Regions from separate parts of the Sphaerisporangium sp. B11E5 genome, predicted to be linked through region 1. Evidence: riboswitches for the same ligand, from Rfam matches in the RefSeq annotation. Region 1 holds a riboswitch; each other region holds the start of a gene.

Region 1 (7,067 bases):
CCCCAGCATGAACTCGCGCCGCTCGTAGACCACCGGCGCCGCCATGACGACCCCCATGCGGTCACCGCCGTCCAGGCAGAAAGCGTGCAGCAGGTCGGTCTTGCCCACGCCGCGCGGCCCCGACAGCGCGATGCTGCCGCCGTCCATGCCGTTGGCCACGGCCACCAGTGTCTCCTCGGCCCTGGTCGGCACGTGGAAGCCCAGCCCGCGCACCTGGCGCAGGCCGGGCGCCTCGGCGAGCTCCAGCGTCATGGCGTACCGGCGTGCGACGTGCGCCCCGATCTCCGCCCGCAGGAAGCCCCGCAGCGCCTCGGCCACCGCGTCACGCCAGGCCACGCGTAACCGCCCGGCCTCGGCGCGGTCCGCCTCCGGCGGTCTGACGCGTATCCCTTGACCGTCGGCCACCTTGAGGATGAGGAGGTACGGCACGACGAACAGAGCACCCGCCGCGAGCCCTACCACGGCGCCCCAGCCGTACGGAGTGTTCGCCCCCAGAGGACGGCCGTGCGCGTACTGCCAGACGAGCGCCCCCGAGGTCGTGGCACCGGCGGTGACGAAGATGGCCATGATCAGCACCGCGACGAAAGCGGTGGTCCAGGAGCGGCGCGCCCTAGCGACCTCATCCCCCGCGCGCAGGGACCGCGACAGCCGGTAGAGCTTGGCGGCCAGGGTGGCGAACAGCGCGGACGCCAGGACCGATCCCACCAGCAGGGCGAAGCTGTCGAACAGGACGGCGCCGGGCGACAGCGCGCGGCGCTCGGTCAGGGCCGTCGCGTGCTCCCGGGTCCACCCCGCCACCGTGAACGCCGCCAACGCGATCACGGTGGCGAGCGCCACGCCGCCCCAGATCACCGCGCGTGCCCTGCGCGACGAGCCCCATGAAGGCCGCCGCACGCGGCCGGCGGCTTCCCGGGTACTGCTCCTCGGCGGCCCGCGCGCGGCCGAGCAGGGTGTCCTGCTGCGTGAGAGCCGCGGCACGCAGGTCACGGGCCGCCGGGGCGTGATCCCGGGCCATGGCCACGGTGAGCTCCGGCTCGCCGAGTACCTGGTCCACGAGCCCGGCGAACTGCTTGTCCCGCTCGACGCCGTCCATCGCACACCTTTCCCGCCGCCGTCCCCGGGTTCAGGATGACGCGAACCGCCTCCGGTGTCCCGGGTGTGCGCGAGTCGTGACGCGGGGGCCGTCTGGTAGGACTGCGGTATGGAGGGCGACGAGGGCCGGTCACGGGCGGAGACGCGGGAGTTCTTCGGGGCGCGGGCGGCGGGGTGGGACGAGAAGTTCGCCGATGACGGGCCGGCCTTCGCGGCGGCCGTCGCGGAGCTCGGGCTGGCGCCGGGCGGTACGGCGCTGGACGCGGGCTGCGGGACCGGGCGGGCGTTCGCGCCGTTGCGGGCGGCGGTGGGGCACGCGGGGCGGGTCGTCGGGGTGGACGTCACGCCGGAGATGGCGCGGGTCGCGCTCGGCCGGCGGGAGCTCGGGGGTGTGGTGCTGGGTGAGGTGGAGCGGTTGCCGCTGAGGGACGCGGTGGCCGACGGGGTGCTGGCGAGCGGCCTGATATCGCATCTTCCTCACCCACGGGCGGCACTGTCGGAGCTGGCGCGGGTCACCGTGCCCGGGGGCCGGCTCGCCCTGTTCTCCCCGGTGGGACGTGCGGTCCTGGCGGCACGGCGCGGCCGGGTGCTCAGTGCCTCGGACGTGCGGGAGCGGGCGAATCTGGAGCCGTTGCTGCGGGAGTCGGGGTGGGGGCTATCCCTGTTCCACGACGGGGACGATCGGTATCTCGCCGTCGCCGTGCGGCAGGGGTGAGGCCGGTCAGAGGAGTGTCGTGCCGGCGGCGGTCGGCTCGGGTGGGGTGTCGGGGGTCAGGAGGGTGGCGAAACGGGCGGCGACCTCGGTCCACTGCCATTCGCGGGTGATCCAGGCCCTGCCGTGCCGGCCCATGGCGCGGGCGCGGGCGGGGTCGGCCAGGAGGGAGATCAGGGCGTCGGCGACCTCGGCGGGGGCGGTGCCGTCCACGACGAGGCCCGTCTCGCCGTGCCGGACGGCGTCGGGCGCGCCGCCGGACGCGCCGGCCACCACGGGGAGGGCGGTGGCCGAGGCCTCCAGGTAGACGATGCCGAGGCCTTCGACGTCCAGGCCGCCGAACCGCGTGCGGCAGGGCATGGCGAAGACGTCGCCGACGTCGTAGTAGGCGGGAAGGCTGGACCAGGGGACGGGCCCGGTGACGATCACGGACCCGGACAGCGAGCGTGCGGCGGCAGACCGCTCCAGGGCCCGCCGGTAGGGTCCGCCGCCGACCAGGAGCAGCACGGCCTCCGGCACCGCGCGCAGCACGCGGGGCCAGCAGCGGACCAGGGTGTCCTGCCCCTTGCGCGGGACCAGCCGGGACACGCAGACGACCACCGGCCGGTCCCCGATGCCGAGGGACAGCCGGATCTCCGCGCCGCCCGCACCCGGCCGGAACACCGTGGTGTCCACCCCCGGCGCCAGCCGCACCAGCCGGTCCGGCGGCACGACCCGGGCGAGACGCTCCCGGGTGTAGTCCCCGAGATAGGTCACCGCGTCGGCGTGGGCCGCGATCCTGCCCAGCAGCGCCCGCGCCGGAGCCACCCCCGCCCAGGCCGCCTCGTGCCCGTGCGTGAGCATCACCACCCGCCGCGCCCCCGCCGCCCGCAACCCCGGCGCGAGCAGCCCGAGCGGCGCCGCGGCCCCGAACACCACCGTCTCGCACTTGTACCGCCGCACCAGCTCCCCCGCCCGCCGCGCCACCCCCGGCACCGGCAACATCAGCGACGTAGGGTGCCGCACCACCGGATACGCCTGCCGCCCGTCGAACTCCTCACACCCCGCCCACCGCGGCGCGTACACCACCACCGCCCCCGGCGGCAGCCGCGAGGCGAGAGCATGCACGAACGCCTGGATCCCCCCCGGCCGAGGCGGAAAGTCATTGGTCACGACAAGCGTCCTGACACCCTCCCGCCCGCTCACGAGACGCCCGTGCGCACCACGAGAACCCCAAACGCAAGGCAGGCCACCAAACCCCCACACACCGGGCGGACCCGGAAGACTCCACACGCAGCACCCGTCCCACGACCTCGACGAACACGGCGAGCCACCGAAGCCCCGCGTACAAGACCGGCCACGAAACCCCCGCACACCGGGCGGACCCGGAAGACTCCACACGCAGCGCCCGTCCCGCGACCTCGACGAACACGGCGAGCCACCGAAGCCCTGCGTACAAGACCGGCCACGAAACCCCCGCACACCGGGCGGACCCGGAAGACTCCACACGCAGCGCCCGTCCCGCGACCTCGACGAACACGGCGAGCCACCGAAGCCCTGCGCACAAGACCGGCCACGAATCCTCCGCACACCGGGCGGGACCGCAGGGCTCCACACGCAAGCCGCGTCCCAAGACCTTCAGGAGCACGGCGAGTCAGCGAATGCCCGCGCGCAGGGTGGGTCACCATGCCTCCGCGCGCAGGGCGGGTCACGAGAGCTCCGCGCGCAGGTAGGCACGCCAGGCGGTCACGAACGAGGCATGGGTCAGGCCGAGTGTGCTCGCGAGGGCCGCGTCCACTCCGTCGCGGCCGGCGGCGCGGTAGAGGGCGAGCAGGCGGGGCTCGCCGTAGCGGCGGGCGACGTACCGGCAGGCGAGCCACGCCTCCTCGTACGCCCGTGCCGCTCGCCCGTCCGGCCGCGTGGCGGTGAAGTCCTCCGGTGCGGGGAGCGAGGTGGGGAGGCGGCCGGCGCGGATCTCGGCGGCGAGTTCGGCCGCGGCGGCGCGGACGGGGATGTCGGCGTTCAGGTATCCGGCGTAGTCGGCGAAGCCCTCGATCAGCCACTTCGGGGTGCGGCCGTCCGTGGCCGCCCTCATGGGGATGTGGGTGAGCTCGTGGGCGAGCACGACGTCCCGCCCCGCGTCCGTGAGGAGCGCGAACGAGCGGGGCTCCACGATGATCCGGTCGGTGCCCGCGAGCGCCGCCATGCCCCCGACCGCGGCGGGCGCCGCCAGCTCGGCCGCCTGCGCCGTGGTGGCGGGCACGAGGATCACCACTGCCCCATCACCGGACCCGGCAACCGCCCCACCACCAGAAGCGCCGGCCGCCGCACCACCAGAGGTACCGTCTGCCCAACCACCCACCACACCACCAGAGGTACCGCCTGTCCCACCACCCGCTTCGCCATCAGAGGTACCGTCTGCCCCACCACCCGTCGCACCACCAGAGGTACCGGCTGCCCCACCAGCCGCTTCGCCATCCGAGGTACCGCCTGCCCCACCAGGAGACGTATCGTCCGCTCCGCCACCCGCCGCGCCGTCTGACGCGCTACCCGCGCTACCACCTGTCCCGCGGTCTGACGCGCCGGTCGATGTGCCGCCCGGCGCTGCGCCCAGTTCACCACCCGGCCCTGCGGCCGGTCCGATGACCCGCCGTACCGTCGCCGCGGCCCGGTCGGCGCGGCGCGCGATGTCCTCGAGGCCCAGCCTGGTGCCCGTGGCGCCCACGACGACCACCTCCCGTCCCCGGACCACCCGCGCTCCGCGCCACAGCCAGGGGCGCTCCGCGAGTACCGCCTCCACGCCGGATGGCCGCGCGAATCCCTTGGGCGGTACGGCGGCACGCTCCCCGTGCGACCCCGGTGGTCCCGTCAGCGCGGCCAGGAGCCCGGCCCCCACGGCCCAGAGCCACACGACGCGCATGGTGGCAATCTACCGCCTGCCCTAGTCCGGCCAGGGCCCGCACGCCGAGCACCCCGCGCGGCGAGGCCCCCTACGTCGAGGCCTCCTACGCCGAGGCTCCGGACACGAGGGCCCGTACACCGAGGGCCCGTACACCAAGGGCCCGTACGCCGTGGGCCTGTAGTACGCCGAGGGCCCCGGCCACGTGGGGGTGGCCGGGGCCCTGCGGGGTCAGGGGAAGGTCCCTGAAGGGTGTGTCCAAGGGGGCTGGCGGGGTTCGTCCTGGAGCACGGCCCGGTGTGTCACGTCCGGGATCCCGGCGGGGGTGTCCCGGGGTGTGCTGGTGTGGGACGTCCGGGGCTCTTGGTCAGATGCCCGGGCGGACGGCGCCCACGAAGCTCGCCTTGCGGTACTTGGTGAGCTTGTTGATCTGCACCCGGGTGCCGCTACGGGGCGAGTGGATCATCTTGCCGTGGCCCACGTACATGCCGACGTGGCCGAGGCCGGAGAAGAACATCAGGTCGCCGGGCTTGAGGTTCTTCCAGGAGACCTTCTTCTTGACGGCACGGTACTGGCTGCCCGTGATGCGGGGCAGCTTCACGCCGGCCTTACGCCACGAGTACATCACCAGGCCGGAGCAGTCGAACGCGTTCGGGCCGCTGGCGCCCCAACGGTAGGGGTCGCCGACCTGCTTCTTGGCCACGGACACGGCCTTCGCGGCCTTGATCCGCTGCCGCGCCGCCTTGCTGAGCTTGGTGCTCTTGGCGGCGGTGCTCTTGGCGGCGGCCGGCGTGGCGCTCTGCGGCGCCTCGGGGGGCGCCGCCACCGTGATGGGGGGCGTGATGACCTGCTCTGCGCCGGGAATCGTGTCGGCTCCGGCGGCCGCCGGGATCGCCACCGCGCCGGCCGAGGCCGAGACGGTGAGGACGACACCCCCGAGGGAGAGACGAGCGAAGCGCGACAGACGGGGGCTAGGGGTGGTGCTGGACAGGATCGCTCCTAGGTTCTTCCACTTACGCCTACCGGGTTAGCTGACGGATTCGGGCTTGGAAGTCGCCCTACAGCGGCATAAACCGCTGATTCACCCCTGACCCCAATCAACAGGGTCTTTTGGGTCCCCGGTTCCGTGCTCCTGGCCGCACGGATTCGGCTGGTCACCGGCTTGCGCCATTAATGGCGGGACATACGAAGCCGATGACCACTGGATGTTTTGGTGGGTACCGGCCGTCGGGACGGCCGGGCTTTCTCGCGACGGCATGGCGTGCTCGCCGCGGCCCAGAAGCTACACAGAACGCCAAGAACTGGCAAAGCCTCGGTGTTATCTCTAGATCATAACGAGTGATCACAAAACGGAAAACGCCTGGTTAACTCATGCATCTACCTTCAAATGTGATTCGCCTCACATGTCACTCAACACGCCACTCGCCGAGTCACATGCGTCACATGAGTCACGGGGGTTAACGATCTTGGAGCGCCGGCACCGCGCGGCGGGAGCCCGCGGCGGCACACGAGTCAGGCCCCAGCGACGGATACAGGCGCACGAGAACGTTCCAGCCGCGAAAAGCGCCGGAAATCACACCGAGAACCACGAAGAGCCGGGAAAACCTCAGGGCCGCACGGCGGCGAATATGCCTCGGTAAGAAGACAGCGGGACGACCTTCACCACGTCGCCGGTGCGGGGTGCGTGGACCATCTGGCCGTTGCCGGCGTACATGCCGACGTGGCCGAGGCCGGAGGAGAACAGCAGGTCGCCGGGCTCCAGCGCGTTCAGGGAGACGCGGCGGGAGGCACCCCAGGAGTACTGGGCGGCGGCGGTGCGCGGCAGGCTGACGCCGGCGGCGGCCCAGGACTTCTGGGTGAGGCCGGAGCAGTCCCAGGAGCCGGGGCCGGAGCCACCGTAGCGGTACGGCTTGCCGATCTGGGCGTAGGCGAACTGGAGCGCGGTGCGGGCGTTGCCGGAGGCGGGGCCGGTGTACTTGACGCCGGCGCTGTTGGGGTTGCCCGCGTTGAAGGCGTTCAGGCGGCGCAGGAGCCGCTCCTGCTCGCCGACGAGCTTCTCGACCTCCTTCTTCTGGTCGCGCAGGTCCTCGAACAGCTTGAGCGCCTTGTCGTAGGCGCCCTTGGCCTTGTCCCGCTCCCCCTTGAGGGAGCTCATCGCCGTCTCGTACTCCGTGAGGGTGCGCGAGCGCCGCGCCGACATCTGGTCGATCGAGGCGAGGCCCGCCAGCAGCGCCTCGGGGTCGCCGGTGGTGACCAGGTGCGGCCAGGAGAGCATGTCGCCGGACTGGTAGCTGCTCACCGCGACCGACACCAGGCCCGCACGCAGCTCGTCGGCCCGCGAGATCTTCTCCTTGAAGCGGCCGTTGACGGCGTTGTACTCCTTGC
Region 2 (7,067 bases), on a different contig from region 1:
GAGCCAGGAAAGATAACGATCCCGGTGGATCAGGCCGTTGCGCACCAGCGAGGTGCCGAGCACGACGGTGCTCTCGGGCGGCCGGGGGTGCGCGACGGCGGGCTGGGAGCGCAGCCACGCGAAGTCGTGGGTGACCAGGTCGATCCCGATCCCCCGTACGGACGCGGCGAGGCCGTCCGGGACGGGCAGGGCGGTGAAGATCGTCAGCCGGCCGGACCGGGCGGCGGCGCGCAGCCGCAGCGAGGCGGCGGCGCCGAGGGCGCGGCGCGTCCAGGTGGCGCTGGCCCGGGCGCGCAGCAGCGGCGTGCCGGGCCGGGCGGTGAGCAGCTCCAGCAGCCGGATGGTGGCGAGGCCGTCGTCGACCACCACCAGGCGGCGCGGCGCGGCGCCGAGCGAGGTGAGCTGCATGCGGCCGGAGAAGGCGTCCCCGAGCACCCACGACTCACGGCGGCCCGGACGGGGCATGTGGTCGTCGGCGGTGGACAGCCGCAGGCCTTCGGGCAGGGCGAGGGCGGCCAGCTCCCTGCGGGTCACCCGCAGGCCCGGCAGCTTCGCCCTGGCCACCACCTGGAATTCGGGCCCCACCAGTCCGGCGTGCCGCGCCTCGACCGCGCAGAGCAACTGGAGAGGCGACTCCACCCAGGCGACGGCCGACCCCTGCTCCCGCACGCGGCTTCGACCGATCCTCTCCACGCCGGGTAATGAGACGTTCACGACGCAGGCAATCTAGTGCCACGACGCTACGTGACGGGTAACGTGCGGTGAACGGCGGACAACAGGCGAAGGTCATGCGGTCCGGGGGTGAGCACGGACCCAAGATTTGCCGACTCCGGGCCGGAACGGCATGAGTGGTTTGTCCTGTTTGCGGCTCTTTGTCCGATGTATTACTGTGGGGGGACTCCACCTGGAGGAACGTCCCGCCGAGGGAGTTCCGCCTGGGTGGAGATCGCCGGAGCGAGGCCGGTCCGCCGCGGAGATCCCTCTCCCGCCGACACGTTCCGGACGCCGAGTCCGCTTTCTCGCGGAGCCGGGGACCCACTTCTTTCGGGGTGAATCGGCGCGTCGTTCCCACGGACGCGCTGTAGGGCGTCTTCCAGGCCCGAACCCGTCAGCTAACCCGGTAGGCGCCTTTGGAAGAAGGAGTCTCCCTTTGTCATCGTTCACGCAGCGACTCATGGATGCCCCACGACATCGCGCGATCGGACTGGCCCTCGGCGGGCTGGTCCTTGCCCAGGTGGTGACCGGTACCGCTCTCGCCCACGCGGACGCCGCTCCCGGCGACGCCGTCGCGAAGGTCGCCTCGGCAGAGGCGCACGGGGAGCCGCGCTCCGCGGCCCGGGTCACCGCCGCGCAGGTGCTCGACCTCGCCAGGAGCCAGGTCGGCATCTCCGAGAACAGCCTCGGTGGCGGCACCAAGTTCCAGGCCTGGTACATGAGCAGCCCGCGCGCGCTCCAGACCATCGCCAGGGACACCGGCAGGATCGCCGACTACGCCAACGCCCCGTGGTGCGACATGTTCGTCTCCTGGGTCGGCGAGCAGCTCGGCCTCCAGGACACGATGGGCCAGGACGCCTACACCGTGCAGCACGCCAAGTGGTTCGAGTCCAAGGGCCGCTTCGGCAGCGTGCCGAAGCCCGGCGCCGTGGTGTTCTTCGACTGGAACGGCGGCGGCATCGAGGGCATCGACCACGTCGGCTTCGTCGTCAAGGACAACGGCGACGGCACCATCGAGACCGTCGAGGGCAACACGGGCAACGGCAAGGTCGAGGTCCGCACCCGCCCGACCTACCAGGTGGCCGGCTACGGCTACCCCGCGTACGCGGCCTGACGGCGGTCCCCCCGCCGTAGCCGGGCGGGCGTCCCGGCTCACCCACTCCCATGGGACGCCCGCCCTCCCCGCCGCCGTACGGCCGAATCAGCCCGCAACCGGCCGTACGGCGGCATCTCCATGTCTTCTTCCGCGGAAGACTGTCCGGTAGCGATGGGAGCGCTCCCAATACCGGCAATGGCCTTTTTGCCGCTTATCATCGCATTCCGCGCTTCTGGGAACCCCAGGAGTAACAGTTAGGTTTCGGCATATTGACGCCAGCGTTGCCCATCGGGGACTCTTCGTGGGAGCGCTCCCAAATCTCGCCCGCGGGACCATGCCCCGCGGTTCACGACTTGAGGGATCCAGCACATCGCGGGGCCCGACTGTCGGGGCCGGCCCTCGATGCATCTCCCAATGATCGGGCAACCACCTTGAGAGGGGTCCGGAATGATGAACACAATGCGCCGCGGCAGGATGCTCGCGGTCGCATCGGTGATGACCGCCGCGCTCGTCACCAGCGCCGCATGCTCGTCCGGCGGCGGAGGCGGCGAAGGCGGCGGTGCCTCGTCCGCGGCACCGGAGAAGATCACCCTTACTCTGCAGACCTTCGGCGGCGGCACCAACTTCGGTTACAAGGCCGCCGTGGAGAAGTGGAACGCCGACCACCCGAACGTCCAGGTCAAGTACAACAACCTGACCGACAGCTTCGAGAACGTCTACTGGCCGCAGATGCTGCAGTGGCTGCAGTCCGGCACGGGTGCCGGTGACGTCGTCGGCATCGACGAGGGCGGCATGGGCCTCGCCAAGGCGCGCCCCCAGTTCTTCACCGACCTCGCCCAGTACGGGCTCCAGAGCCGCCAGGCCGACTTCCCCGCGTGGAAGTGGGAGAACGGCATCAACTCCGACGGCAAGCTGTTCGCCCTCGGCACCGACGTCGGCGGCATGAGCATCTGCTACCGCACCGACCTGTTCAAGAAGGCGGGCCTGCCCACCGACCGGGCCGAGGTGTCCGGGCTGTGGAAGACGTGGGACGACTTCATCAAGGTCGGCCAGCAGTTCCAGGGCAAGGTCAAGGACGCGAAGTTCGTCGACAGCGTCAACACCATCTACAACGTGGTGCTGTCGCAGGAGGCCGCCAAGAACGGCAACGTCACCTACTTCGACAAGAACCAGCAGCTGATCGCCGACAAGAACCCCGCGGTGAAGACCGCCTTCGACTTCACCCAGCAGATCAGCAAGGCGGGTCTCACCGCCAAGCTGCAGAACTTCACCGACCCGTGGAACACCGGGTTCGTCAAGTCGCAGTTCGCCACCCTCGGCTGCCCGGGCTGGATGCTCGGCGTGGTGTCCGGCACCGCCGGCGACGAGTTCAAGGGCAAGTGGGACGTCGCGACCGTGCCCGGCGGCGGCGGCAACTGGGGCGGCTCCTGGCTGGCCGTGCCCAAGCAGTCCAAGCACCCGAAGGAGGCCGCCGAGCTGGCCAGCTACCTGACCAGCCCCGAGGCCCAGCTGATGGCGTTCAAGGAGGGCGGCAACCTTCCGAGCACCATCCCGGCGCAGGACAACCCCGAGCTGCAGAGCGCCAAGAACGAGTACTTCAACAACGCGCCGATCGGCGAGATCTTCGGCCCGTCCATCAAGAGCCTCCAGCCGACCTTCCTCGGTGAGAAGCACGCCCAGGTGAAGGCGGCCGTCGAGCAGGTCGTCATCGGCATGGACCAGGGCGCGGTGCCCTACGACCAGGCCTGGCAGAAGTTCGTCGAGGCGGGACAGAAGGCGGCGGGCTGATCAACCCACCGACGTCACCGGCCCGCAGTGGCGACCCTCCAGTGGGCCGGTGACCTTCCGTCGAGCGAGCGGCGGCAGCGGGGACATGCGCTGCCGCCCTTCGCGCCGACCGCCGAAAGGACGACTTCGTTGACCTTTTCCGCACGGACGACCTCCGAAGACCTCCCTGTGCAGGGGCTGGTCGTGCGCGGCTCCGCGCCGCGTCCGGCGAGACGGCCTTCCGCAGCGGCCGAGCGTGCGCGCACCCGGCCCCGCGACGCCGCCACCGGACGCGGCGCCGTGGTGGACGGACAACTGACTGTCACCCACGAGCGAAGGAGAAAGGGGCCGCGCTGCCCTGGCCGTGAGCCAGGAGCCACCCCGGAAATCCGATGAGCGTCAATCTCTCCCCGCAGCGGGCGGATCCGGCGCCGGTACGGCCCCGGCCGGGCCGGCACCACCAAAAGCCGTCGCGCCGCTTCTGGTCGAACGTCGATATCAAGGCCACCCCGTACTTTCTGATCTCGCCGTACTTCATCCTCTTCGCGATCTTCGGGCTGTTCCCGCTCGTCTTCACGTTGTGGGTGTCGCTGCACGACTACGAGCTGGCCGGCGGTGACGCCGAGTTCACCGGCCTCGCCAACTACACCAGCCTGCTGACCGACTCGGCCTTCTGGAACGCGGTGATCAACACCGTCGGCATCTTCGTCCTCGCCACGGTGCCGCAGCTGATCCTCGCCCTGATGCTGGCCAACGCGCTGAACAAGCGGCTGCGCGGGCGCCTGTTCTTCCGCCTCGGTGTGCTGATCCCCCTGGTCACCTCGGTGGTCGCGGTGGCCATCGTGTTCACCCAGCTCTTCGGCCGCGACTTCGGCATGATCAACTGGATCCTCGGCTTCTTCGGCGTCGAGAACATCAACTGGCAGAACGCCAAGTGGTCCTCCTGGATCGCCATCGCCACCATGGTCGACTGGCGCTGGACCGGCTACAACGCGATCATCTACCTGGCCGGCATGCAGACCATCCCGCGGGACCTGTACGAGGCGGCGTCCATCGACGGGGCGTCCCCGCGCCGGCAGTTCTGGAGCATCACGCTCCCGATGATCCGTCCGACGATCATCTTCACGGTCTTCATCTCCACCATCGGCGGGCTCACCTTGTTCGCCGAACCGGTCATGTTCGGCAGCAACCGAATGGAAGGTGGTAGTACCGGCCAATTCCAGACAATCGCCATGTACATCGTCAAAGAGGGCTTCCGAGACTTCGACTACGGGTACGCGGCGGCGGCCGCGTGGCTGCTGTTCGTGCTGATCCTGATCGGCGTGGCGATCAACTACGCGTTCGTCCGCAGGATCGGAGGCACCAAGTGACCGCCATCGCGCAGGGCAGGACCGCCCCGAGCCGGGGCGACGGCAAGCGCGACCCCTTCCGCGCCACGCCGCTCACCAAGATCGCCCTGGGTATCACGGTCATCCTGTCGATCTTCCCGATCTACTGGATGATCATCATCGCGTCGCGCACCAACGCCGACGCGGTGACCGTGCCGCCCATCCTGCTGCCCGGCGGGAACCTGGGCGAGAACATCGCGCGCGTGCTCGCCACCGAGGACGCGCACTTCCTGCAGGGCCTGGTGAACTCGCTGATCGTCACCAGCACGGTGACCGTCTCCGTCGTGATCATCTCGACGTTCGCGGGCTTCGCCTTCGCCCGGCTGCACTTCCGCGGGCGCAACCTGCTGCTCGGCTCCATCCTGATCACCATGATGGTGCCGCTCCAGCAGATGGGCATCGTCCCGCTCTACCAGCTCATGGTGGACCTCGGCTGGGTCGGCACGCTGAAGGCCGTCATCCTGCCCTACCTGCTCAACGGGTTCGGCGTGTTCATGATGACGCAGTACACCGACCAGGCCGTGCCGGAGGAGCTGGTCGAGGCGGCCCGTGTCGACGGCGCGTCCACCATGCGCATCTGGTGGAACGTCATCCTGCCCGCCGTACGGCCCGGCATGGCCGTGCTGGCGCTGCAGACGTTCATGTTGAACTGGAACGAGTTCATGTGGCCGCTGATCGTGCTGACCCCGGACAACCCCACCGTCCAGGTGTCCATCAGTTTCCTCACCGCGGCGCACACCACGGACTACGTCCTGATCTTCACCGGAACGGCCCTCTCGGTCCTCCCCCTCATCGTCGTATTCATCGCGTTCGGCCGGCAGATCGTCGGCGGACTCATGGAAGGTGCGGTCAAAGCGTGACCACGCAGCAGACTCAACCCCAGATCGACGCCCCCGCCCTTGTCTTCCCGGCCGATTTCGTCTGGGGCGCCGCCACCTCGGCGTACCAGATCGAAGGATCGACCGGCACGGACGGGCGCGGCACCTCCATCTGGGACACGTTCGTACGGCAACCCGGCCGCGTGCTCAACGGCGACGACGCCAGCGTCGCCATCGACCACTACAACCGGTACCGGGAAGACGTCAAGGTCATGGCCGACCTCGGCCTGACCGCGTACCGGTTCTCGGTCTCCTGGCCGCGCATCATGCCGTACGGCGCCGGCGAGGTGAACCAGGCCGGGCTCGACTTCTACCGCCGCCTGGTCGACGAGCTGCTCGACCACGGCATTTCCCCCTGGCTCACCCTGTACCACTGGGACCTGCCGCAGGCACTCGAGGACCTCGGCGGGTGGCCGGTACGCGACACGTCGAAGCGCTTCGCCGACTTCGCGGCCTGCGTCCACCAAGCTCTCGGGGACCGGGTGCGCAACTGGAGCACCGTGAACGAGCCGTGGTGCTCGGCGTTCCTCGGCTACGCCTCCGGCGAGCACGCCCCCGGGCGCCGCGACCCGCAGTCGGCCATCCGCGCCGCGCACCACCTCAACCTGGCACACGGCCTCGCCGTGCAGGCTCTGCGCGCCCAGGGGGCTGGCGCGCAGATCGGCGGCTCGGTCAACCTGTACGCCATCACGCCGGCCGAGGACACCCCGGCCGACCTGGACGCCGCCCGGCGCATCGACGGCCTGCAGAACAGGTTCTTCCTGGACGCGCTCCTCAAGGGCTCCTACCCCGAGGACGTCCTGGAGGACCTGAGCAAGGTCGCCGAGATCGACTTCATCCAGGACGGCGACATGAAGACCATCTCCACGCCGTTCGACACGCTGATGGTCAACTACTACAGCCGGTTCACCGTCTCGGGCAAGCCGGGCGGGGCCGCGTCCGCCGCCGCCGCGCCCACCGGCGCCGGGTCGCCGTGGCCGGGCAGCGAGGACGTGTCGTTCGTCAACGGCGGGCGCCCCGTCACCTCGATGGGCTGGGAGATCGACGACATCGGCCTGCTGGAGGTGCTGCAGCGCCTCGCCCGCGACTACCCGCCGATCCCGCTGGTCATCTCCGAGAACGGCGCGGCCTTCGAGGACGTCGTCGAGGAGGACGGACAGGTGAACGACCTGGAGCGCCTGTCCTACATCGAGGCGCACCTGCGAACGTGCCACACCGCCATTG
Region 3 (7,067 bases), on a different contig from region 1:
GTGCCGCCGTTGACCACTTCCTGGAGGGCGGCGACGGTGACGTCATGGTCTCTCATCAAACCGGGGACTTTTGCTACGTTGTCGCCGTTCGCGTGCAGATTCCACGTCATCGCATTCTGCGTCACAGCCGCGACGGCGGGCTGTGCGGGCGACACGGCACCGAGGAGCCCGGCGGCCATCACCAGGGCCGATAATCCGGCGGTCCGCCGTGTCCACCTCCTCATCGCCCGGCGTGCGGCGGGGTACAGCCGTTCAGGGAGCACTGATCGAGGCATGGCGCCTTCCCGGTGACGGTTCTGGTGCGGACAGGACTCCCGGGTCGGCGCGGCGGTCCCGGGACGCACGCGCTCATGCTCGCCGTCGCCGCCCCGCGGCCGCATCGGCGAACGTCGCCTATGCATCCCGCCCAGGGGTCAGGGAAGGTGCAGGTTCCTGAGCTGCCGGCGGGAGGTGATGCCGAGCTTGCGGAAGATGCTGCGCAGGTGCGCGTCGATGGTCCGCGGGCTCAGGAACAGTTGCGCCCCGACCTCTTTGGAGGTGGCCCCGGTGGCCACCAGCCGCGCGACGTGCAGTTCGTGGAGGGTGAGCGCGTCGGCCGGCTGGGCGGTCCGGCTGCGCGGCCGCTCGCCCGTGGCGCGCAGCTCGCGTGCGGCGCGTGCCGCGTACGCTTCGGCGCCCATGCCGGACAGCAGTTCGTGTGCGGTGCGAAGCTGTTCGCGCGCGTCCTGGCGGCGGCGTTCGCGGCGCAGCCACTCGCCGTAGACCAGGTGGGTGCGGGCGAGGTGGGTCGCCATCCGGCACTCGCCGAGCCGCTCGATCGCCTCGCGATACAGTGCTTCGGCGGCCGGCCCGGTGCTCATCAGCGCCCGTGAGCGCGCCTCCAGCCCGAGGGCCCACTGGGTGCCGGCGGCACGGGCTCGCGAACCGAGCGGCTGGAGCGCGGCGGCCGCGCGGTCCGGCTGGCCCGCGCGGACGGCCGCCTCGACCAGCTCGGGCAACGCCAGGCTGCTGTGCACCAGCTCGTCGGAGTCGCACGGCCCCGCCGCGGCGGCGAGCGCGGCGTCGTAGTCGCCGAGGCCGTTGTGCAGCACCGCCAGTGCGTACTGGGCCACGGTGACCCCTCTGCCCTCGCCCCGGCCGGTCGCGTCCTTGACCATGGCCGCGTACAGCTCGGCGGTCTCGGCCCGCCGGCCGCGCCAGGCGGCCAGCAGGAGCCTGATGTGGGGCAGCGGCGCGGCCCCGATCGCCCGCGTGATCGCGGCCTCCTCGGCGGCCAGCTCGGCGGCGTGGGCGAGCTCGCCGATGTGCATGAGCACGCCGGCGAGGACGTAGAGCGCGGGGGGAAGCACGGCCAGCGCTCCGGCCTCGCGGGCCAGCCGGACGTTGCGGTCGGCCAGCACGTAGGCATGCTCGTCGTCCCACAGCCCCACCGCGACGCGGCAGGCCAGCCACAGCCAGCGGCGGTCGTCGTCCGCGGCGCGGGGTCCCTGGTCGCCAAGCGCCTCCAGGGCCTGCCGCAGGCTGGGCACGCTTGCCTCGTAGCCTCGCGTGTATCTGGTCACCAGCCCGTCGAGCAACAGGTCGACCGGCCCCGGCGGCCCGGGTGGCGCGGGTGCGGCATGGACGGCTTCGGCCGCCTCCAGCACCCCGCGACCGCGGCCGAGAGGTCCGGCGATGATCGACGCCTCCAGGGCTTGCAGGTAGGTCTCGCGGGACAGCGCCGCGTCCAGCGGGGCGAGCGTCTTGGCCGCGTGCAGCAGGGCCCCCGGCACGTCGTTGCCCCGGGTGGAGTGAAACGCGATCTGGGCGCGCAGCAGCTCCACCCGCGCGTGTCGCAACGCGTCCAGCGGCCCTGCCGCCGCGACCGTCAGCAACTCCAGCGCGGCGTCGGACGCACCGGCCTTGTGCTTGGCCTGCGCGGCCGCCAGCGCCCGCCGTGCCCGGTCCGCGGGTTCGGGGGTCAGCACCACCGCCCGTTCCAGGAACGCCGCCGCCGCGGCCAGGCCGCCGCGTGCCCGTGCCCGGCCCGCCGAACGTTCCAGCTCCACCGCGACCGTCTCGTCGGTCCCCAGCACGGCCTGGGCCCGGTGCCAGGCGAGCCGATCGGGATCGGCCCGCGGATCGGTCACCGCGGCCAGCGCACGGTGCGCCCGGCGGCGGTCGGCCGGCGCCGCCGCCCGGTACACCGCCGAGCGCACCAGCGGATGATGGAACCGCACCCGCGCACCGATCTCCACCAACCCCGCCGCCTCCGCCGGCCCGGCCGCCTCCGGACTGATCCGCAACTGCTCCGCGGCGCGCCACAGCAACGCCGCCTCCCCCAGCGGCTCGGCCGCCGCGACGAGCAGCAGCATCTGCGTCTCGGCCGGCAGCCCGGCCGACCGGCGCAGGAATCCGTCCTCGATCCTGCCGGGCACCCCGAGCGCGTCCGGCAGCCCGAAGCCGCCCGCCAGCTCCGCCAGATGCCCCGGCTCCGCGCCGCGGGGCAACTCCAGCAGCGCCAGGGGGTTCCCGCGCGCTTCGGCGATGACCCGGTCGCGCACCCCCTCGTCCAGCGGCGCCGGGACCGCCACGGCCAGCAACGCCCGCGCGTCCCCCTCCTCCAGCCCGTCCACCCGCAACTCCGGCAACCCGGTGAACACGTCCCCCCGGCCCGGGTCGCGCAGCCCGAACACCAGCGCCACCCGCTCCACCTCCACCCGCCGGGCCAAGAACGCCAGGACCTGCGCGGACGCCTCATCCAGCCACTGCGCGTCATCCACCAGGCACAGCAGCGGCCGTTCCTCGGCGACCTCCGCCAGCAGGCTCAAGGCGGCCAGCCCGACCAGGAACCGATCCGGCGGGTCCCCGGCACGCAGCCCGAACGCCACCCCCAGCGCGGCCTGCTGCGGATCGGGCAGCGCACCCAGCCAGTCCAGCATCGGCGCGCACAACTGATGCAAGCCCGCGAACGCGAACTCCATCTCCGACTCCACACCGGCCGCGCGCTCCACCCGGAACTCCGGCGCGGCGCCGCGGGCGTACTCCAGCAGCGTGGTCTTGCCGATGCCGGCCTCGCCACGCACCACCAGCACACCGCTGCGCCCCGCCCGCGCGTCGGCGATCAACCCTTCGATCGCCTCACGCTCGGCACGACGACCCAGAAGCATCGCCTGGTTCTCCCGTGGGGGGCCCGACTGCGATTCCCGCGCTACCCGGCGATTGTCGCCTATCGGATTCGTGTCAGCCAATGGCGGTGAGGATGTCGGCCACCACGTCGGGCATCGAGAGGAACGGCGAGTGGGACGCGTCGAGCGCGACGACGGAGGTCGGGTTGCCCGGGAAGGCCGCGTCGGCCTCGGCGATGAACCTCGCCTGCAGGGCCGGCCTGATCGCCATGTCCCTGGCACAGGTGAGGTACGTGCGCCGCACCGACCCCCAGCCGTCGTGGGTCAGGTCGGTGGTGCCGAGCATGACGCCGAGCGGACCGTCAGGCGTCAGCAGGCCGGTGGCGGCGTCGGCGAGGACCGAGTCGACGTCACCGTAGAACGCCTCGTGAAGCCGCCGCCGGTAAGCCGCGTCATCTGTGGCGAAGTCCAGCCGCAGCGCGCCGATCCGCGCCGGGTCGCCCTGCAACAACGGCGCGACGTGGTCATCGGCGGCCTCGGGCATCCGCGTGTACGCCACAGCCGGGACACCGGACGACGGCATGTACGCGGAAAGATACACCGCGTGCGCGACCAGTTCGGGCGTCCGCTGCGCCACTCGGGTCAGCACGGGCCCGGCCGCGCTGTGGGCGACCACCGTGACCGGCCCACCACCACCGATCCACTTGATCTGAGCAGTAAGTAACCCGGCCGCGTCGTCAAGACTCACGTCCCCCACCGGCGAAAGCTCCGTACCGACTGCCCCGGGATCGTACGACTGCGCACTGAACCACCGAGGACGCCGCGCGTACAGCCCGTGCCCCACCATGTCCACCGCAACGGCCAGGCGCCCGGCCGCCACCACACGGAGGATGACTTCGCTCCAGCACCAAGAGCCGTGCCAGAAGCCGTGAACGAGTACCAGCGTGCTGCTCATGAACACTCCCTGGTGTGAAGCCGTCCGGCTCGATGGAGAACTGCCTACTTCCTTGTTCACTGTCGCAAGCGGGCGGTGACTGTGACGCTAGTAGATCGCTTCGAACTCCGCCGCACCCGAGACGGGCCGCGAATGGCCCGGCTCTCGCATCAACCGCCCCTCCGCGCACCGGACCACCTGAAAACCCCTGGCAACGACACGGAGTCCATGAAAGCGGACGTCGCGCTCGGCCTCGTGGTGCTGAGTCACTGCGGTGTCCCGCTGCGGGCGGGCGGATACGCCGGTGTCGACGTCTTCTTCGTGATCCCCGGGTTCCTGATCAGTTCAGCCGTCCAGGGAGCCGACGAAGTCCGGCCCGATCTCGACCGGCGGGTTCTACGCCCGGCGCCGCCGCAGGCGGCATCGCGGTGTCACGAGCCAGTTCCCCGACACATGAGGGCACAACGAGCCCACACAGGTACCGAAACACCACTGGGCATCCTCCACGTGGTGGAGAATGCCCAGTTCAATGGCGTACTGCTGGGTGCGCCGCCAGGGACTCGAACCCCGGACCCGCTGATTAAGAGTCAGCTGCTCTAACCAACTGAGCTAGCGGCGCATCGGCTACGGCGACTTTAGCAGTAGTGGCGGGGGTGCGCACATCGGCGGGGTGGGGGTCAGTTGGCGGGGGCGGGGGCGGGGTTGTTGTCGATCTGGCTCCAGGCGCCTTCGCTGAAGGGGACGGGGTGGTTCTTCTTGCCTGGGCCGTTGCCCCACTTGGTGATCACGTAGCTGACCTCGATGTGGCCGGCGTCGAAGCCTTGGACCATCAGGGTCGAGGAGTTGAAGGTGCCGCCGGTGAGTTCGGCGAAGGTCTTGGCGTCGATGTCGAGCATGACGCCGTTCTCGGAGGGGATGCCGGGGCCGCGGTCGCCGATGAAGAAGGGGGCTTCCTTGTCCTTGTAGACGATGTAGCCCTCGGTGCCGAGGGGCCAGCTCGGGCTGGCGAACAGGCCCTTCTGCATGGGCTTGCCGATGGCGGGGAGGCCGGTGTCGCCGGCGCGGCCGGAGGCGTCGTCCCAGAAGTAGGAGGCTTTGGTGGAGCCCTGGAGGAGCATGGGGGGGACGATCCGGGTGGAGGCACCGGGAGGGGGGAGCTTCTGGGCGTGGGCGGCTACGGCGTTCGCGCAGAAGATGGAGGTGAGGGCCAGGGTCGCGCCGGCGGCGCCGCAGGCCATGCGTTTCTTCGAACAGCTACGGAGAAAGGTCATGGGGTGGCAGGATCTTTCATCAGAAGACACGGAGCCGCGGAGCCGGTGTGCGTGGGGTCACCGGTGCGGGTATGGGACAGCGCTCTCAAGACCGTGGCGTTCGTGGGCCTGGCTGGAGATCGCGGCACTAAGGCGCGTTGTCACGTAAAGGGCCGGTCAGCGGTGGCGGAGATGCGCCACCACGTCACACTGCGGGCGAGACGGGCTCGCCTGGGGTGGACGGCTGCTTGTAAGCCGATTTTCCGCCGCTTCTGACGGCGAGATCCGGGGTCAGGTCACCCGGGCATTGAGCTTGGGGGGAGTGGGGTGCTCCACTCGGGTCTCCTCTCCGATGACGTCTACCGGGTTAGCTGACGGGTTCGGGCTAGAGAGTCGCCCTACCGCGGGTCTGCGTTCGCTTTCCCACGGATTCACCCCAATGTTGATTGGGTCCCCGGCTCCCTCCAGGCCCCACAGGGCCCTTCTGGGATTCGACGCCGGGTGGCGGCCTTCCGGCTGAAGACCAGGTCACCACCCGATGTAGGTAAAACCTTACCCTCCAAGTCAGGGCAAAGCAAACGATGTGTGTACAAAGCATTATAAGATCTACCAAAGCACCCCAAACCCCTATATTTACGGCATTTGCCAGCCGGTCCGGGGGTGCGCCACACCCACCCAGCGCTCTCCGCGGCCCTCACCCGCCCATGATCACGACGTCGCCACCGGGCACCGAAGCACCGCCGAAGATGATCGCGAACGGCGGTCCTCACACGGGATCACCGGGATGCGGGAAGGAGGAGAGAGGGCAACAGGTCCGGGCAAAGGTCGGGGCCGGGCAGTCCCCCGCCTGCCCGGCCCCGGTTTCACGGTCCTGCGCCGGTGTCTTCCCCCAAAAACACCGGGCGGTCCCGCAGTACGGACACGGTCCCCCACCGCGTCCTTGTGGCAGAAAGCTCCAGTGCGCCCTGGTTCCCCGGGCGCCGGTGCATCCCCCTTGACCTGCCTTAACACTACATACCGGGGCCTGAGGCGCTCGTCATCGGACGGTATAGATTCCGTCTAACTCGCGGGGGATGACCGGGCTTGGCGCCTCAGGGCAACATCGGCGCGGCGACGAGCACCGAGTCGTGCAGGCGGGCGGCGTCCCGGCTCGGCGGGGTGCCGAAGAGGCGGCGGTACTCGCGGGTGAACTGTGACGGGCTGTCGTAGCCCACGGCGTGGCCGACGGCGGCGATGTCCGTGGGGCCTGCGGCCAGCAGCAGCCGGGCCTCCTGGAGGCGGATCTGCTTCTGGAACTGGATGGGGCTCATCGCGGTGACGGCCTGGAAGTTGCGGTAGAAGGCGGACGCGCTCATGCCGGCCAGCCGCGCCACGTCCTCGACCCGGAACGCCCGCGCGTAGTTGTCGCGGATCCACCGCACCGCCCGGGCGATGTGGGCGTGGTTGCTGTCGGCCAGGCCGAGCTGGCGGACGGTCGGGCCCTGCTCCGCCGTGATCAGCCGCCAGAGGATCTCCCGCTTGATCAGCGGCGCGAGCACCTCGATGTCGCGCGGCTGGTCAAGCAGGCGCAGCAGCCGCGCCACGGCGTCCAGGAGCTCGGCGGAGGCGTCGCTCACGGCGAGGCCGGGGGACGCGGTGGCGGCCCGCGGCGCGGCGCCGGACGACGCCCGCAGCAGCAGGTCGGCGATGGCGGACGGCTCCAGCGTCAGGCCGAACCCGAGCGCCGGCCGGTCCGGGCCGACGTCGACGAAGTGGCCGGTGACGGGCAGGTCGACC
Region 4 (7,067 bases), on a different contig from region 1:
CAGCTCGCCCTGATCCGCCGCATGGTGGCCGATCTCGACGTCCCGGTGACCGTCGTCGGCGGCGCGACGGTCCGCGAGCCGGACGGCCTCGCCCTGTCCAGCCGCAACCGCTACCTCAGCCCCGCCGACCGCGTGACCGCCCTGGCCCTGTCGGCCGCGCTCCGCGCCGGCGCCGGGCACACCCGTCCCGCGGACATCCTGCGCGCCGCGCACGCCGTCCTCGACGCCGCCACCGCCGCCGACCCCCCTCTCACCCTCGACTACCTCACCCTGGCCGACCCCGCCACGTTCACCCCCGTCACCGACGACCACAGAGGCGAGGCCGTCCTGGCCGTCGCCGCCCGCGTCGGCGCCACCCGCCTGATCGACAACATGGTGCTGACCCTGCCCTGACCCCCGTCCCCGGAGGGGCGGGTCCCGCCGCCCGGGGGGACGCATAACCTGTGGCGAGGCGCTGACCCGCGGAAATCGTGAAGAACACCCCCATGGGCGGGGACGTGTGCGCCATCGGTTATCGTCATAGTGACGAAATTAGGAGCGACCCATGACGTACCCGCCCCTCCCCCGGCGGCTCACCGCCCCCGATCCCGGATGGACCGTCCACGCCGACCTCGTCGTCGTCGGCTCGGGCGTGGCCGGACTCACCGTGGCACTGCGGTACGCCCGGCTCGTCCCCGGCGCACGCGTGCTCGTCGTCACCAAGGACGTGTTGTCGGCCGGGTCCACCCGTTGGGCGCAGGGCGGCATCGCCGCGGTGCTGGACCCCGCCGACTCCGCCGCCGAGCACATGCGCGACACGCTGACCGCGGGCGCGGGTCTGTGCGACGCGACCGCCGTGAGGATGCTCGTCACCGAGGGGCCGGACGCGCTGCGGCGCCTGATGGACAGCGGCGCGCGGTTCGACCGCGAGCCGGGCGGCGGCCTCCAGCTCACCCGCGAGGGCGGCCACCGCCGTGACCGCATCGTGCACGCGGGCGGCGACGCCACCGGGGCCGAGGTGCAGCGCGCCCTGGTCGCCGCCGTACGGGCCGCCGAGCCCGCGGGACCGCGCGCCCCCGGCATCGAGGTGATCGAGCACGCCCTCGTGCTCGACCTCCTCACGGACGCAGCAGGCGCCGCCTGCGGCGTCACCCTGCACGTCATGGGCGAGGGCGCGCGCGACGGCGTGGGGGCCGTCCGCGCCGCGGCCGTCGTGCTCGCCACCGGCGGCATGGGCCAGGTGTACGCGGCCACCACCAACCCGCTGGTGTCCACCGGCGACGGCGTGGCCCTCGCCCTGCGCGCCGGGGCCGTCGTCAGCGATCTCGAATTCGTCCAGTTCCACCCCACCGTGCTGTGGCTCGGCGAGCACTCCACCGGCCAGCAGCCGCTGATCTCCGAGGCGGTGCGCGGCGAGGGCGCCGTGCTGATCGACGCCGCGGGCGAGCGCTTCATGGCCGGCGTGCACGAGCTCGCCGACCTCGCCCCGCGCGACGTCGTGGCCAAGGCGATCATGCGACGCATGCTGGAGACCGGCGCGGACCACGTGCACCTGGACGCCCGGCACTTCGGTGAGGAGAAGTGGCGCACCCGCTTCCCCACCATCCACGCCATCTGCCTGGAGCACGGCGTCGACCCGGTGCGCGAGCCCATCCCCGTCGCCCCCGCCGCCCACTACGCCAGCGGCGGCGTGCGCACCGACCTCGACGGGCACACCGGCGTCCCTGGGCTGTACGCCTGCGGCGAGGTGGCCTGCACGGGGGTGCACGGCGCCAACCGTCTGGCGTCCAACTCGCTGCTGGAGGGCCTGGTCTTCGCCGAGCGCATCGCCGCCGACCTCGCCGCCGCCCGCCACCGGCCGGGCGAGCCGGTGGACGACGGCCGCGCCGCCGGGCTGGCCGACCCGCGCGTGCGCCCCCGGGTGCAGGCCCGCATGAGCGCGGGCGCCGGGGTGCTGCGCGGCGGCCGGAGCCTGCGTGAGGTGCGCCAGGCTTTGCTGGACGCCCGGTGGACGCCGGTGGCCGTCCAGCCGTGCACGGAGGCCTGGGAGACCACCAATCTGCTCACCGTGGCCACGGCGCTCGTCACCGCGGCCGCGGCCCGCGAGGAGACCCGCGGCTCGCACTGGCGCGAGGACTTCCCCGAGCGCGACGACACCTGGTGGCTCGGGCACCTGGACATGACCCTGGCCGAGGAGGGGCTGACCATGAACTACCGCCGCCACGACGAGGACCGCGCCACCACGCTGCCGCGCCAGACCGAGGCCGAGCTCGCGGACGCCGGCCTGGACCCGGCCGCCGTCGTCGCGCTGATCGACGCCGCGCTCGCCGAGGACAGCCCCGAGGGCGACGTGACCACCCTCGCCACCATCCCGGCCGGCCAGACCGCCACCGGCGACGTGGTGGCCCGCAAGGACGGCGTGGTGGCCGGCCTCCCGGTCGCCGAGGCGGCGTTCGCCCGGCTCTCGGACGGACGGCTCACCGTGGAGCGCCGGGCCAAGGACGGCGATCGCGTGGCCGCGGGCGACGTGCTGATGACGGTCACCGGCCCGGTGCGCGACCTGCTCACCGCCGAGCGCACCGTGCTCAACCTGCTCACCCACCTGTCCGGCATCGCCACGGAGACGGGACGCTGGGTGCGCGCCGTCGAGGGCACCGGGGCCCGCGTCAGGGACAGCCGCAAGACGCTCCCGGGCCTGCGGGCCCTCGCCAAGTACGCCGTCCGCTGCGGCGGCGGTGCCAATCACCGGATGTCGCTTTCGGACGCGGCCTTGATCAAGGACAATCACGTGGTGGCGGCCGGTGGGGTCGCCGAGGCGTTCCGCGCGGTCCGGCGGGCCTACCCGGGCCTGCCGATCGAGGTGGAGGTCGACCGGCTCGACCAGATCGAACCACTGCTGGCGGAGGGGGCGGAGGAGATCCTGCTGGACAATTTCACCGTGGACGACCTGGCGCGTGCCGTGCGCCTGGTCGGCGGCCGCGCGCGCCTGGAGTCCAGCGGCGGGCTCACCCTGGCCGTGGCGCGTGAGGTCGCCGCGACCGGCGTCGACTTCCTCGCCGTGGGCGCCCTCACCCACTCCGCGCCCGCACTCGACATAGCTTTGGACCTCCGGGGGGCTTGATGCTGCTCACGATCGACGTCGGCAACACCCACACCATGCTCGGCCTGTTCGAGGGGGAAGAGGTCATCGAGCATTGGCGCCTCGCCACGGACGCGCGGCGCACCGCCGACGAGATCGCGGTCGTCCTGCAGGGACTGCTCGGCCAGAGCCCTCTGCTGAAGGACGCCGACATCAGCGGCATCGCCCTGTGCTCCACGGTGCCCTCGGTGCTCAACGAGATGCGCGAGATGTGCCGCAGGTACTACGGCGACGTGACCGCCGTCATCGTGGAGCCCGGGGTGCGCACCGGGGTGCCGGTGCGCATGGACAACCCCAAGGAGGTCGGCAGCGACCGCATCGTCAACGCCCTGGCCGCCGTCACCCTGTACGGCGGGCCGTGCGTGATCGTCGACTTCGGCACGGCGACGTCGTTCGACGCGGTCTCGGCCAAGGGGGAGTACGTCGGCGCGGTCACCGCGCCCGGCATCGAGATCTCGGTGGACGCGCTCGCGGCGGCGGGCGCGCAACTGCACAAGGTGGAGCTGGTCCGCCCGCGCTCGGTGATCGCCAAGAACACCGTCGAAGCCCTCCAGGCGGGCATCATCTACGGCTTCGCCGGCCAGGTGGACGGCATCGTCGAGCGCATGGCCCCCGAGCTCGCCGCCGACCCCGACGACGTGACGGTGGTCGCCACCGGCACCCTGGCGTCGCTGGTGGTGGACGAGGCGCGGTCCATCGACGTGCACGAGCCGTGGCTGACGCTCATCGGGTTGCGGCTCATCTACAACCGCAACGTGGGCTGACCCGCTCGAAAAGCAGGCATGCCTCAGCAGGGCCGGGCAAATGCCCCGGCCCTGACGGATCACCGCGATGACGGGCATGCGGAAAAGCCTGGGAAAGTGTGCCATATTTCGCGACTAATAAGCGCGCATAGGCTCCTGATCATATGTCGGCGACATGGGGCGAGCGAGCGTGGGACCGCAGGTGTGACAGCGGAACCGCCGATCCACCAGGCATGCCGTCACACCCTTGCGTGACGTCCGTCGGCGCCCCTCCCCTTGATCGCCGCTGTCCGCCCCGCTACGGGCTCGTAAACATGTCATGAGTAGTTCACATATGGAGTGGTATGTCAATGACGAACGTAACAGGTATCGCGGTCAGTGCTTGACGACCTTTCAACGTGGCGTTTACCGTTCCTGACGGGCGGGCCGAAGCATTCAAGTATGTAGCCGAGTTCGTCGTGGGGGAGAGGACACCCGATGGCGTATCCGGATCTGGTTTCCCGGGGAAATGACATTCCCGCGGGATCAGACGTGGGACTGACCGACGATGATCTGCTGCTGCTCGCCGAACTGGCCAAGGGCGTCACCGTCGATCGAGTCGGCCGGCGGCTCGACGTGAGCGGCCGCACCGTCCGCCGCCGCCTGCGCGGCATCTGCGACCGCATCGGCGTGGCCACCGCGATCGAGGCGGTGGCCTGGGCGGCCCGTCGCCGGCTGATCTGATCCGAAGGTCAGTCGGCGATGCGCACGGCACCCGCGAACGGGCGGTTGCCGATCGGCGCCACCCGCACCACGTCGCCGGTGCGGGGGGCGTGCACCATCATGCCGCCGCCGATGTAGATGCCCACGTGGTGCAGGTCGCTGTAGAAGAACACGAGGTCGCCCGGGCGCATCTCCTCACGGGACACATGGGTGCCCGCGGTCCACTGGTCGCCGGTGTAGTGCGGGAGGCTGATGCCGACCTTCTGGTAGGCCCACATGACCAGGCCGGAGCAGTCGTAGGAGTTCGGGCCCTCCGCGCCCCAGACGTACGGCTTGAGCTGCTGCGTGAGCGCCCACCTGACGGCCTCGGCCGCCTTGCCGTCCCCGGGGATCGGGATGGCCACCTTGGTGGCCCTGCCGTAGCCGCCCACCTGCGAGAGGGCCCGGCGGAACAGGCTGCTCTCGGTGCGGGTCACCAGACCGCGGATCTTGTCCCGCTTCGCGTCGAGCTCGGCGACGAGCTTCTTGACCTCGGCCTCGCGGGCCTTGGCGCTCTCCTTGGCACGCTCGGCGCTGTCCATCGCCTTGGTGATCTGCGAGACCTCCTCGCCCTGCTGGAGCTGCAGGGCGTACGTCGTGGCCGCGCGGTCGAGGTAGCCCTCGGGGTCGCCGGACATCGCGAGGGCGAGTGAGGAGCCGATGCCGCCGGTCATGTAGGCGTCCTGGGCGTAGAGCCCCGCCTTCTGGCGCTTCTCCTCCAGGTCGGCCTGGCTCTTCTCCAGCGTCTGGTTGGCGAGCTTGGCCGAGCGCTGTGCCTGCTTCAGGCGCTCCTTCTGGCCGTTGTACTGCTCGGTCAGCGCCTCGATGTCGTTGTAGAGGCGTTCGACCTGGTTCTTGAGCTCGTTCAGGCTCGGCTTGGGCTCGGCGGTCGCGGACATCAGCGGCGTGCCGAACGTCAGGGCGGTCAGGGCGACGGTGACCATGGCGACACGGCGGGGCAGGCGCCCCGGTCGTACGCGGGCCACTCGGGCCGTCATGGCCGTCACAGCCGCGCCGAACCGGGACCGGTGGTCCAGGGGGCGGGCGTGCCGGCCCGTGCTCTTCCCAGGCGTGCGCCCAGCGTGCACCAACGAGCTCCTCTCCTCGGCCGCCTACCGGGTTAGCTGACGGGTTCGGGCGGGAGTAGCCCTACCGAGTGACCGGTCGCGAAGATCGCGATGCCTCCCTCTCGGATTCACCCCGGGGGATCGGCGGCCGGACGGTACCGGCGGGTGCCATGTGGTTCCCCGGTTCCCGGCGTGTCGGAGGTGGCCGGGATTAGGCGGTCCGGCCATCGTGGGCGATGACCGGGATCGAGCCGTGACACTAGTGCAGCTCAGGTTCCTGCTCAACCAGAACTACGAATTCTGTAGAGGAATCACAACCGCCGCATCACGGAGCGATCACGCCGGGACGGGCCACAAACCCGCTTTACGCTGGGAAGACGTCCGCTTTACGCTCCCGTGACGGCGAAGTCGCAGGTCGCTGCCGTCTTGTTATGGCGTTTACGGGACGTCCTGCCGCGTTTCGACGGCTCGCGCTCGCCCGGCTACCCACCGCGACCGGAATCGGACCTGGCCTAATTTGGGGCCGTCCGTTATCGCCGACGCGCGCCGGCGCAGGTCGGCGACGCGTGCTGCCTGCGGATACGCTGGCCGGTCATGGAGCAGGTCGTGGAGTCCGTGCCGGCCGGGAGCGAGTTGGTCGTCCGGCGTGCCCGCGCGACGGACGTCCGGGCCATCGGGCGATTGGTCGAGTCGTATTCCGGCGACGGGCCCCGCTTGCTGCGCAAGGCCACGGTCACCTTGTACGAGGACGTGCAGGAGTTCTGGGTCGCCGAGCGGGGCGGCGAGGTGGTCGGCTGCGGGGCGCTGCACGTGCTGTGGGAGGACCTCGCCGAGATCCGCACGGTGGCGGTGGACGTGCGCTGCCGGGGGCGGGGCATCGGGCACCGCATCGTGGCGGCGCTGCTCGACACCGCCAGGGAGCTCGGGCTGCGCCGGGTGTTCTGCCTCACCTTCGAGGTGGAGTTCTTCGCCAGGCACGGATTCGCCGAGATCCAGGGCACACCCGTATCACCTGAGGTGTACGCGGAGTTGCTGGACTCCTACGATGAGGGCGTCGCGGAGTTCCTGGATCTGGAACACGTCAAACCGAACACTCTGGGCAACACGCGCATGCTCCTCCATCTCTCGCCGCCTTCCTGAGCCTTCCTGACCCCTGGGATGACGCCATGGAAAGGTGACTGTTGATCCCGCTGTCGCTACGTTGGGCAGCACCACAGCATGTGTGCCTGACATTTGCCACATGCGAAGCCGAAGTGAGGTGAAACGGTGAGCACCGGACAGCCGCCGTACCCACGTGACGAACCGGACGACAACCCGTCATCCGGGACTCCGCAGTATGGACAGCAGGCCGAGCGTCCCGGAGCGGGTCTCGACCCGGAGGTCACAGTCGTCCACCGC

Evidence for each region. A riboswitch is a leader RNA that binds a small molecule or an ion and turns the genes downstream of it on or off. The one in region 1 is predicted to bind cyclic di-AMP.
Region 2: it holds a riboswitch for cyclic di-AMP, as region 1 does, so the genes downstream of both, ABGB17_RS01105 (CHAP domain-containing protein) here and ABGB17_RS25460 (C40 family peptidase) in region 1, are expected to answer to the same signal.
Region 3: it holds a riboswitch for cyclic di-AMP, as region 1 does, so the genes downstream of both, ABGB17_RS06430 (hypothetical protein) here and ABGB17_RS25460 (C40 family peptidase) in region 1, are expected to answer to the same signal.
Region 4: it holds a riboswitch for cyclic di-AMP, as region 1 does, so the genes downstream of both, ABGB17_RS30645 (NlpC/P60 family protein) here and ABGB17_RS25460 (C40 family peptidase) in region 1, are expected to answer to the same signal.

Annotation. Positions count from the first base shown of each region.
Region 1 is NZ_JBDPMD010000032.1:7,931-14,997, forward strand. Features, by position in the region: gene ABGB17_RS25435 (P-loop NTPase fold protein) at 1-813, opposite strand, end outside; gene ABGB17_RS25440 (hypothetical protein) at 800-1,132, shown strand; gene ABGB17_RS25445 (methyltransferase domain-containing protein) at 1,202-1,807, shown strand; gene ABGB17_RS25450 (glycosyltransferase family 4 protein) at 1,814-2,956, opposite strand; gene ABGB17_RS25455 (hypothetical protein) at 3,492-4,055, opposite strand; gene ABGB17_RS25460 (C40 family peptidase) at 5,050-5,580, opposite strand; cyclic di-AMP (ydaO/yuaA leader) riboswitch at 5,684-5,844, opposite strand; gene ABGB17_RS25465 (NlpC/P60 family protein) at 6,289-7,067, opposite strand, start outside.
Region 2 is NZ_JBDPMD010000001.1:283,620-290,686, reverse strand. Features, by position in the region: gene ABGB17_RS01110 (hypothetical protein) at 1-693, opposite strand, end outside; cyclic di-AMP (ydaO/yuaA leader) riboswitch at 994-1,142, shown strand; gene ABGB17_RS01105 (CHAP domain-containing protein) at 1,175-1,828, shown strand; gene ABGB17_RS01100 (extracellular solute-binding protein) at 2,258-3,598, shown strand; gene ABGB17_RS01095 (sugar ABC transporter permease) at 3,970-4,947, shown strand; gene ABGB17_RS01090 (carbohydrate ABC transporter permease) at 4,944-5,825, shown strand; gene ABGB17_RS01085 (GH1 family beta-glucosidase) at 5,822-7,067, shown strand, end outside.
Region 3 is NZ_JBDPMD010000004.1:191,114-198,180, reverse strand. Features, by position in the region: gene ABGB17_RS06450 (glycosyl hydrolase family 18 protein) at 1-56, opposite strand, end outside; gene ABGB17_RS06445 (AAA family ATPase) at 414-3,149, opposite strand; gene ABGB17_RS06440 (alpha/beta fold hydrolase) at 3,223-4,062, opposite strand; tRNA gene ABGB17_RS06435 (tRNA-Lys) at 4,587-4,660, opposite strand; gene ABGB17_RS06430 (hypothetical protein) at 4,719-5,312, opposite strand; cyclic di-AMP (ydaO/yuaA leader) riboswitch at 5,632-5,798, opposite strand; gene ABGB17_RS06425 (AraC family transcriptional regulator) at 6,383-7,067, opposite strand, start outside.
Region 4 is NZ_JBDPMD010000045.1:63,233-70,299, reverse strand. Features, by position in the region: gene panC (pantoate--beta-alanine ligase) at 1-393, shown strand, start outside; gene ABGB17_RS30660 (L-aspartate oxidase) at 545-3,100, shown strand; gene ABGB17_RS30655 (type III pantothenate kinase) at 3,100-3,882, shown strand; gene ABGB17_RS30650 (LuxR C-terminal-related transcriptional regulator) at 4,393-4,584, shown strand; gene ABGB17_RS30645 (NlpC/P60 family protein) at 4,593-5,690, opposite strand; cyclic di-AMP (ydaO/yuaA leader) riboswitch at 5,696-5,897, opposite strand; gene ABGB17_RS30640 (amino-acid N-acetyltransferase) at 6,264-6,809, shown strand; gene ABGB17_RS30635 (RDD family protein) at 6,936-7,067, shown strand, end outside.